2 regions of the Streptomyces sp. NPDC085937 genome follow, and region 1 is predicted to be linked to the other one. Evidence: riboswitches for the same ligand, from Rfam matches in the RefSeq annotation. Region 1 holds a riboswitch; the other holds the start of a gene.
What was found. A riboswitch is a leader RNA that binds a small molecule or an ion and turns the genes downstream of it on or off. The one in region 1 is predicted to bind S-adenosylmethionine.
Positions count from the first base shown of each region.

Region 1 (5,101 bases):
GTTCGTGCACGGCAGCTGGGTGCACCTGCTCGGCAACATGCTGTTCCTCCACGTGTTCGGACCGATGGCCGAGGCACGGATGGGCCGTGTGCGGTTCACCCTGTGCTACGCGGGTAGCGGCTACCTCGCCCTGCTGGGGTACGCCGCCGCCAACGCCGGCTCCGAGCGGTCCCTGGTCGGGGCCTCGGGAGCGATCTCGGCGGTCCTCGGAGCGTTCCTGTTCCTGTTCCCCCGGGGGCGGGTCACCAGTCTCCTGCCGTTCGCCCTGTTCCTGCCGGTACGGCTGCCCGCGTGGGTGGTGCTGCCGTTCTGGGCGGCCCTGCAGTGGGCGGCGGCGGGACGCACGGCGGAAGGCGGGCCGGGGGTGGCCCACCTGGCGCACCTGGTGGGCTTCGGCCTGGGGTTCGGCTGCGCGTGGGTGTGGCGCGGCGGGGCGACTACAGTGAGGTCCGCCCCTGCTCCGGCTCCCGAGGGAGAGAACCAGCCGTGATCACCGCGATCGTCCTCATCAAGACCAGCGTGGACCGGATCCCCGAGATCGCGGAACAGATCGCCGCGCTGGACAGCGTCAGCGAGGTCTTCTCCGTAACCGGCACGTACGACCTGATCGCCATGGTGCGGGTCCGTGAGCACGAGGACCTGGCGGAGGTCATCCCCGGCCGGATCAGCAAGATCCAGGGGGTCGAGGGCACGGACACGCATGTGGCGTTCCGCACCTACTCCCAGCACGACCTGGAAGCGGCGTTCGCCATCGGCCTGGACAGCTGACCTCACTGTCGGGGCTCCGCCCCGGGTGTTCCAGCCCCTCCGGCGTTCGAGGAGCGGGGTCCGGGGCGGAGCCCCGGGGTCGGGCCGGGATGGGGCGGCGGGGGCGAATCACCTCACGCGCGCCCCGCGGTGTCCGGCACGCACCGCCCGTCCACCGTCCGGTAGGTCCACCGCGCGCCGTCACGCACCAGCTCCCGCACCGCCCCCACGAACCGCTCCACATGCTCGTCCGGCGTCCCGGCCCCGAAGCTGACCCGGATCGCGTTCAGCGAGCCCGCGTCCGGCGCCCCGCACTCCCCCCGGCCCCCCGCCTCACTGCCCACCAGGCGCCGCACCAGCGGGTGCGCGCAGAACAGCCCGTCCCGCACACCGATGCCGTACTCCGCGGACAGCGCCGCCGCGAAGTGGGAGCTGTTCCAGCCGTCGACCACGAAGGACAGCACACCGACCCGCGGCGCGTCGTCGCCGAACAGCGACAGGAACCGCACCTCGGGCACGTCCGCCAGCCCCTCCCGCACCGCGCCGACCAGCGCGTCCTCCCGCGCGGCCAGCGCGTCGAAGCCGGCCTCGGTGAGCGCCTGGCAGGCGGAGGCGATGGCATGGGCGCCGATGACGTTGGGCGAGCCGGCCTCGTGGCGGGCGGCGCCGTCGTGCCACTCCACGTCCACCCCGCCGTCCGCGCGCCGGGCGACCGTGCGGCTGGCGCCGCCGCCCGCGAGGTAGGGCTCGGCCTCGCGCAGCCAGTCGGCGCGCCCCGCCAGCACCCCGGAGCCGAAGGGGGCGTACAGCTTGTGCCCGGAGAAGGCGACCCAGTCGACGTCCAGGTCGCGCACGCTCACCGCCCGGTGCGGGGCGAGCTGGGCGGCGTCCAGCACGATCCGGGCGCCGTGCGCGTGCGCGGCGGCGGCCAGTTCACGGACCGGCCACAGCTCACCGGTGACGTTGGAGGCGCCGGTCACGCAGACCAGGGCCGGGCCGTGGGGGTCGCGGCCGGCGAGGGCCCGCTCCAGGGACGCGACGGCCCGCGCGGGGCTGCCCGGCGCGTCCAGGTAGGTCACCCGGGCGCCCCGCCAGGGCAGCAGGGAGGCGTGGTGCTCGGTCTCGAAGACGAAGACCTCGCAGCCCTCGGGCAGGGCGGCGGCGAGCAGGTTGAGGGAGTCGGTGGTGGACCGGGTGAACACCACCTGGTCGTCGATGCGGCAGTCGAGGAACTCGGCGACCGTCCGGCGGGCGTTCTCGAACAGGTCGGTGGACAGCTGCGACAGGTACCCGGCGCCCCGGTGGACGCTGCCGTAGTACGGGGCGTACGCGGCCACGTCGTCCCAGACGCGCTGGAGGGCGGGGGCGCTGGCGGCCTGGTCGAGCGCGGCGTAGGTGACCTCGCCGCCGGTGACGAGCGGGACGGTGACGTCCCGGCCGAGGACGGGCAGCGGGGCACGGACGGTCGGGGCGGCGGCAACGGCGGAGACGGACATGGCGGAACTCCCGTGAGGCAGGACGGATCCCCGCGCGGGCGGACGGCGCGCCGGCGCGGGAAGGAAGGTGAAGGGGGTGTGCGGAGGCGGGGCTCGACGCCCTAGCGCATTCGCTTGCTCACGGAAGGCTCCTCGACGACCAGGACCCCTGGTGTGCGAGGGGTCCGCGCTTGCCGTGAGCCCTGCTGCTCACGGCCTGGTCCTCACCCGGGGCACCCCGCCACGGACGGAGGGTTGCCGGACAGCCGGCCGGGGCCTTGTGGCTGTCACTCATGACCTGACAGGGAAATTACGTGAGGTGACCGGCGTCCCGCAACCCGGGTCCGGATCGCGGGACAACCGCGCGGCCCTCAGGCGTTGCTGACGGCCACCCAGCGCTCCAGGACGCGCTTGGCGGAGCCGGAGTCGATCGACTCGGCCGCCTTGTCCATCCCGGCGCGGATCTGCTCGGTGAGCGTGCCGCCGCCCGGCTCCCACGCCACCAGCGCCGCTGCGGAGTTCAGCAGCACCGCGTCCCGCACCGGGCCCCGCTCGCCGTCCAGCAGGCGGCGGGCGACCTCGGCGTTGTAGGAGGCGTCGGCGCCGCGCAGCGCCTCCACCGGCACCAGCTCGATGCCGACGTCACGCGGGTCGAAGCTCTCCTCGGTGACCGCGCCGTCGCGGACCACCCAGACCCGGGAGGTGCCGGTGGTGGTCAGCTCGTCCAGGCCGTCGTCGCCGCGGAACACCAGCGAGGAGTGGCCGCGCCCGGCGAACACCCCGGCCATGATGGGCGCCATCCGCGGGTCGGCGACACCGACCGCCTGGGCCTTGACCTGGGCCGGATTGGCCAGCGGGCCGAGGAAGTTGAACACCGTGCGGATGCCGAGCTGGCCGCGGGCGGCGGCCACGTGGCGCAGCGCCGGGTGGAACTTCACCGCGAAGCAGAAGGTGATGCCGGCCTCCTCGGCGACCTCGGCGACCCGGCGCGGGGTGAGTTCGAGGTTGACGCCCAGCTTCTCCAGGACGTCGGAGGCGCCGGAGGCGGAGGACGCCGCGCGGTTGCCGTGCTTGACGACCTTCGCGCCGGCGCCGGCCACGACGATGGAGGACATGGTGGAGATGTTCACCGTCTTCGCGCCGTCACCGCCGGTGCCGACGATGTCGACGGTGGCGCCCGGCACGTCGATGACGTTGGCGTGGGCGTACAGCGCCCGGACGCAGCCGGTGATCTCCTCGACGGTCTCGCCCTTGGCGCGCAGGGACACCGCGAAGCCGGCGATCTGCGCGTCGGTCGCCTCCCCGCGCATGATCAGGTCCATCGCCCAGGCGGTGTCGTCGGCGGACAGGTTCCGTCCGTCCAGGAGGCCGTTCAGCAGGGCGGGCCAGGAGCGGCCCGCCGCGTTGTCGCCTCCAGCGGGGGTCACAGCGCTCATGGTCGCTCCTGACGGTCGTAGCGGGTGGCCGGGACCGGCGCGGTCCCGGCCCCACCCTATCCAGCCCCGGGCACCGCGAAGGGCCCCCGTCCGCAGAACGGACGGGGGCCCTTCACTGTCGTGTGGCGACGGGTGGAGTGCTTGAGGATCAGTGGTGGCCGTGGCCGCTCGTGATCTCCTTGTACTCCTCGACGGTCGGCTTCGGAATCTGGGACTCCTCGCCGTAGAAGCCCTTGCTGAGCTTGGCGCGCAGCTTCTCGCCGGCCTTCACCTTGCGCCGGACGCCGTTCTCGTCGACCTCCGGGCCGAGCTCGAGCGGCTGGGGCTGCTCGTGCGCGGTGAGGGTGTACAGCTGCTCCTGGCTGAGCGGCTCGTGCACCTCGATGAACTCACCGTGCGGCAGGCGCTTGATGATGCCCGACTCGCGGCCGTGCAGCACCTTCTCCTTGTCCCGGCGCTGCAGGCCGAGGCAGATGCGCTTGGTGATGATGAACGCCACGACCGGGGCGACGAAGAACGCGATCCGGACAAACCAGGTGATGGCGTTGATCGACAGGTGGAAGTGCGTGGCCCAGATGTCGTTGCCGCCGCCGATGAGGAGCACGAAGTACAGCGTCATCCAGGCGACACCGAACGCGGTGCGCGTCGGGGCGTTGCGCGGGCGGTCCAGGATGTGGTGCTCGCGCTTGTCGCCGGTGACCCAGGACTCGATGAACGGCCACACCGCGATGGCCGCCAGGACCAGCGGGAAGATCATCAGCGGGATGAACACGCCCAGGACGAGCGTGTGACCCCAGAAGTTGATCTCCCAGCCCGGCATGACACGGATCAGGCCCTCGGAGAAGCCCATGTACCAGTCAGGCTGGGCGCCGGTGGAGACCATGTCCGGCCGGTAGGGGCCGATGGCCCAGATCGGGTTGACCGTGGCGATCGCGGCGACGGCCGCGAGCACACCGAAGACCAGGAAGAAGAAGCCTCCGGCCTTGGCCATGTACACCGGCAGCAGCGGCATGCCGACCACGTTCTTGTTGGTCTTTCCGGGGCCCGCGAACTGCGTGTGCTTGTGGTAGAAGACCAGGATCAGGTGCGCCACCACGAGGCCGAGCATGATGCCCGGCAGCAGCAGGACGTGGATCGAGAAGAACCGGGCCACGAAGTCGTCGCCGGGGAACTCGCCGCCGAAGAGGAAGAACGAGATGTACGTGCCGACGATCGGCACGGACAGGATCGCGCCCTCCATGAAGCGGATACCGGTGCCGGAGAGCAGGTCGTCCGGGAGCGAGTAGCCGGTGAAGCCGGTGAACATGCCGAGGACGAGCAGCAGGAAGCCGAACAGCCAGTTGATCTCACGCGGCTTGCGGAACGCGCCGGTGAAGAACACGCGCATCATGTGCACGAACATGCCGGCCACGAAGATCAGCGCGGCCCAGTGGTGGATCTGCC
Region 1 covers NZ_JBITSH010000012.1:147,334-152,434, forward strand. Annotated here, with positions in the region: gene ACIF8S_RS24630 (rhomboid family intramembrane serine protease) at 1-490, shown strand, start outside; gene ACIF8S_RS24635 (Lrp/AsnC family transcriptional regulator) at 487-768, shown strand; gene ACIF8S_RS24640 (aminotransferase class V-fold PLP-dependent enzyme) at 882-2,243, opposite strand; SAM riboswitch class IV at 2,405-2,521, opposite strand; gene trpD (anthranilate phosphoribosyltransferase) at 2,594-3,658, opposite strand; gene ACIF8S_RS24650 (cytochrome bc complex cytochrome b subunit) at 3,807-5,101, opposite strand, start outside.

Region 2 (5,101 bases), on a different contig from region 1:
ACGACGCGCTCGCGCCACTCGGGGCGGCCGTCCAGCAGCTGCCGGTACGCCAGCAGGCCGCGCACGATGTTCTTGGACAGCTCGGTGCGGTCCACCCGGACGATCGTCCGGCGCCCCTCGCCGATCTCCTCCTTCAGCGCGGCCATCCGCTCGGCCACGTCCGCCTCGTGGGAGCGGGCGCGCAGGAAGTCCGCGTCGGCGCCCAGGCCGTGCACCCCGATCCGGGTGTCGCCGAGCCCGTCCGCGAAGCGCTCGCAGCACGCGGTGAACGCGTCCGCCCAGCGGCGGGTGAGGAAGCCGAGCCGGTCGGCGCCGAGCATCCCGCGCAGCACCTGGCGCGCGATGTCACCGGGCAGCAACGCGAAATACTCGGGCGGCGCCCACGGGGTGTGCGAGAAGTGGCTGATGCGCAGGTCGGGGCGGAGTTCGCGGAGCATCCCGGGGACCAGCGTGAGGTGGTAGTCCTGCACCAGCACCGCCGCGCCCTCGGCCGCCTCCTGCGCCAGCGCCTCGGCGAACGCCCGGTTGTAGGTCTCGTAGGAGGCCCACTGCCGGCGGAACTCCGCGTCGAACACGGGCTCCAGCGGGGTCTGGTACAGCATGTGGTGCACGAACCACAGCACCGAGTTCGCGATGCCGTTGTACGCGTCAGCGTGCACGTCCGCCGGGACGTCCAGCATCCGCACGCCGTCCTCGCCCACCCCGCGCCGCACGGCCTCGCGGTCGCCGTCGGACAGCGCCGAGCACACCCACAGCGCACCCGCCTCAGGACCGATCGCGGAGAGGCCGGACACCAGTCCGCCGCCACCCCGCTTGGCCCGCAGCGAACCGTCGTCCGCCACCTCGTACGACACCGGCCCCCGGTTGGAGGCGACCAGCACCTGAGCTGCACCGAAGCTTGAAGCCATACGCCTCAACCTAGCCCGGCCCCCCGGGCCTCAAACGTGCCGGTGCGTCACACCGGCCGGCGGCGGCCGGGTCAGGCCACCCGGCGCGCCTGGTACTCCTCGATCTCCGTCATCGGCGGCCGTTCCTCCGTGTCCACCGAGTACGTGCGGGGCTCGAAGGCGTCCCCGGCCCGCTCGAACTGGGTCAGCGACGGCCGCAGCAGATGCGCGCGGGCCAGCCGCAGCTGAGCGGTGCGGTAGATCGCGGCGGCCATCCGGCCGAGCGCCTGCCCGTCCTGGTGCCGGTGCTTGCGCACGCCCACGTCGACCTGGGCCAGTGCGTCCAGGCCGACCAGGTGCAGGGCGTCGACGAGCATGCCCAGCTCCACGCCGTACCCGACGGGGAACGGGAGCTGTTCCAGAAGGCCGCGGCGGGCCGCGTACTCGCCGCCCAGCGGCTGCACGAACCCGGCGAGCTGCGGCCAGTGCATGTTGAGCAGCGGGCGGGCCATCAGCTCCGTGACCCGGCCGCCCTGCCCGGCGCCCGCGCCGGTGGTGCTCCCGTCGGCCGTCGTCATCGGCCGGTCGTACATGGCCTTGACCAGCTGGACGCCGGGGTCGGTGAGAAGCGGGCCGACGATGCCGGTGACGAAGTCGGAGGAGAAGTCCCTCAGGTCGGCGTCGACGAAGCACACGATGTCGCCGCGGGTGACCAGCAGCGACCGCCACAGCACCTCGCCCTTGCCGGGCACGGCCGGTATGCGGGGCAGGATCGCGTCCCGGTGCACCACCCGCGCGCCGGCCGCCGCGGCCTCCTCGGCGGTGCGGTCGGTGGAGCCGGAGTCGATCACCACCACCTCGTCGACCAGCGGCACCTGGAGCACCAGGTCGTGCCGGATGACGGAGACGATCTCGCCGACCGTGGCCTCCTCGTCGAGCGCGGGCAGCACCACGCTCACCGTCTGCCCCGAGGCCCGTTTCGCCGCCAGGATCCGGTGCAGGGGACGGTCGGCCACCGACCAGGAGCGCTCGATCAGCCAGCGCTCGACTTCTTCCAGCACGGTCCGGGCTCCTCACTGGCCGGTGATCCATCTCGGGGTTCGGACGGCTCCCGCCGCCGTCCGGGCCTTCGGTTACAGTCTTGAACAACGCCGAAGGGCCCCGCATCCCGGGGTGCACGGCGCACAACTGAACACCGCTCATCCAGAGGGGCAGAGGGACACGGCCCGATGAAGCCCCGGCAACCCTCCAGTCGGTTCCTGTCACGCGGACGTGGCGAGGCTCCCGGCTAGGGAAGGTGCCAAATCCGTCTCACGGCGAAGTGCGTCGTGAGGAAGATGAGGAGAAAGGGCCTCGCCTCCATGGCTGTGCAGACTTTTGCAAGCACCACCGACTCCGCGAACACCGTCGACCTCGGCCCCGCCGCCGCGCTGTCCTGTCGCGAGTGCGGCCACCGCGTGCCCCTCGGTCCGGTCTTCGCCTGCGAGGAGTGTTTCGGCCCGCTGGAGATCGCCTACGACTTCTCGGGTTACGACACCGAAGAGCTCCGCAAGCGCATCGAGGCGGGTCCCGCGAACATCTGGCGCTACGCGCCGCTGCTGCCCGTCCCCGCGGACGTGGCGACCAAGCCCAACCTGAACCCGGGCTGGACCAAGCTGGTCCGGGCCGACAACCTGGCCCGCGAGCTGGGCGTCACCGGCGGTCTCCACGTCAAGGACGACTCCGGCAACCCCACGCACTCCTTCAAGGACCGCGTCGTCGCCCAGGCCCTGGAGGCCGCGCGCGCCTTCGGCTTCACCACGCTCTCCTGCTCCTCCACCGGCAACCTGGCCGGCGCGGTCGGCGCCGCCGCCGCCCGGGCGGGCTTCCGCTCCTGCGTGTTCATCCCGCACGACCTGGAGCAGGGCAAGATCGTCATGGCCGCCGTCTACGGCGGCGAGCTCGTCGGCATCGAGGGCAACTACGACGACGTGAACCGTTTCTGCTCCGAGCTGATCGGCGACCCGGCCGGCGAGGGCTGGGGCTTCGTCAACGTCAACCTGCGGCCGTACTACGCCGAGGGCTCCAAGACCCTCGCGTACGAGGTCTGTGAGCAGCTCGGGTGGCGGCTCCCGGACCAGATCGTGGTGCCGATCGCCTCCGGCTCGCAGCTCACGAAGATCGACAAGGGGCTGCAGGAGCTGATCAGGCTCGGGCTCGTCGAGGACCGGCCGTACAAGATCTTCGGTGCCCAGGCCGAGGGCTGCTCGCCGGTGTCCACGGCGTACAAGGCGGGGCACGACGTGGTCCGGCCGCAGAAGCCGGACACCATCGCCAAGTCGCTGGCCATCGGCAACCCGGCGGACGGCCCGTACGTGCTCGACATCGCCCGGCGCACCGGCGGCGCGGTGGAGGACGTCACCGACGAGCAGGTCGTCGACGCGATCAAGCTGCTGGCGCGCACCGAGGGGATCTTCGCGGAGACCGCGGGCGGGGTCACGGTCGGCGTGACGAAGAAGCTGATCGAGAGCGGGGCGCTGGATCCGTCCCTCACCACGGTGGTGCTGAACACCGGGGACGGGCTCAAGACGCTGGACGCGGTGGCCGGGACCGGGCTGACGGCGACGATTCGGCCCAGCCTGGAGTCGTTCCGTGAGGCCGGGCTCGTCTGAGAGCCGTTTCGTCATCGTCCGCGGGCCGGTGGGGGCCGGTCGCGCCCGCGCGGCGGCAGCCGCACGTCGAACACAGCCCCGCGCCCCTGGGGTTGTCACCTGACCGGAGGTTCAAAGTGAGCGTTACCGTCCGTATCCCTACCATTCTGCGTACCTACACCGGTGGCAAGGCCGAGGTCGCCGCCGAGGGCGGGACCCTCGGCGAGGTCATCCAGGACCTCGAGAAGAACCACACCGGCATCGCCGCCCGGGTCCTGGACGACCAGGGCAAGCTGCGCCGGTTCGTCAACGTCTACGTGAACGACGACGACGTGCGGTTCGAGCAGGGCCTCGAAACGGCCACCCCGGACGGGGCCGGCGTCTCGATCATCCCGGCGGTCGCCGGAGGTTGATCATTACCTTCGGTAATGACGGTTACCGAGCGTTTGTGGCATTGCCCCTTCCGTGAGAGATGCGGAGGGGGCAATTCCATGGGATTGAGCGCGGTAGAGTTGGGGAACGCGCTCCCGATCCATTGATCGAGAACCCTGAATTCCTGCCGCTGACCCGACTGGATGTAGCCAAAGTGCGGGCTCCTTTCGCGGCTTTTGTCTCCTTCGCCCGGCCCGACTTGCCCTGAATTCTGGCGAATTCTTGTCACATTCCGGACCGGTGGCGTCCAGATTTCTCGTCCGATTGACCTGTTGCAGACGGCAGTTGGACAGATACATTCAGCCGCGGTCGACGCGTTCCGGCGCACGCCCCCAACCGTTGGGGGGTGAGGTCTGACCCGGGTCCGCGAAGTGTGGATCTGTGCAAGGGCCAGTAATAGGGGAGTTAGGCATGGCTCAGGGCACCGTCAAGTGGTTCAACGCGGAGAAGGGGTACGGCTTCATCGCGGTCGACGGTGGTGCGGATGTTTTCGTCCACTACAGCGCCATCCAGATGGACGGCTACCGCACCCTTGAAGAGGGCCAGCGGGTCGAGTTCGAGATCTCGCAGGGTCAGAAGGGCCCGCAGGCCGACATGGTTCGCGTCACCGCCTGAACGCGCTACCAGCCGCACGCACATCTTCTGCCGGCGAAGGGCCCGCACCTCTCGGGGTGCGGGCCCTTCGTCATGCCCTAGGCGCACGCGCCGCGCGCGCCGTGTTCGCCCGAGGCTGAGCGCGGACGTGAGCCCTTGGCGCCACTGGCTCGTAGGCCTCTGGGGAGCCTCTCGAACTTGCCGCCGCTCCGCGAGCGCGCCTTGCACTCTCGGGGGTCGAGTGCTAATCATTGGCGTTAGCACTCTGAAGGTGAGAGTGACAACGAAGGACCGGGTCGGTGAGGCCCGCCAGGTCACGTGGGGCAAGGAACCACACGGCCGGCGAGCCGTCCGTCGCGGGCGCGGGCGCGGTCCGAAGGAATCACCCCCAGTCCTGGAGGGACCACTTCACATGGCCAAGATCATCGCGTTCGACGAGGAGGCGCGGCGCGGCCTCGAGCGCGGCATGAACCAGCTCGCGGACGCCGTGAAGGTGACGCTCGGCCCCAAGGGCCGCAACGTCGTCCTCGAGAAGAAGTGGGGCGCCCCCACGATCAC
Region 2 covers NZ_JBITSH010000005.1:127,166-132,266, forward strand. Annotated here, with positions in the region: gene ACIF8S_RS13280 (trehalose-6-phosphate synthase) at 1-908, opposite strand, end outside; gene ACIF8S_RS13285 (glucosyl-3-phosphoglycerate synthase) at 980-1,948, opposite strand; SAM riboswitch class I at 2,084-2,231, shown strand; gene thrC (threonine synthase) at 2,249-3,538, shown strand; gene ACIF8S_RS13295 (MoaD/ThiS family protein) at 3,655-3,930, shown strand; gene ACIF8S_RS13300 (cold-shock protein) at 4,361-4,564, shown strand; gene groL (chaperonin GroEL) at 4,956-5,101, shown strand, end outside.
Region 2: it holds a riboswitch for S-adenosylmethionine, as region 1 does, so the genes downstream of both, thrC (threonine synthase) here and ACIF8S_RS24640 (aminotransferase class V-fold PLP-dependent enzyme) in region 1, are expected to answer to the same signal.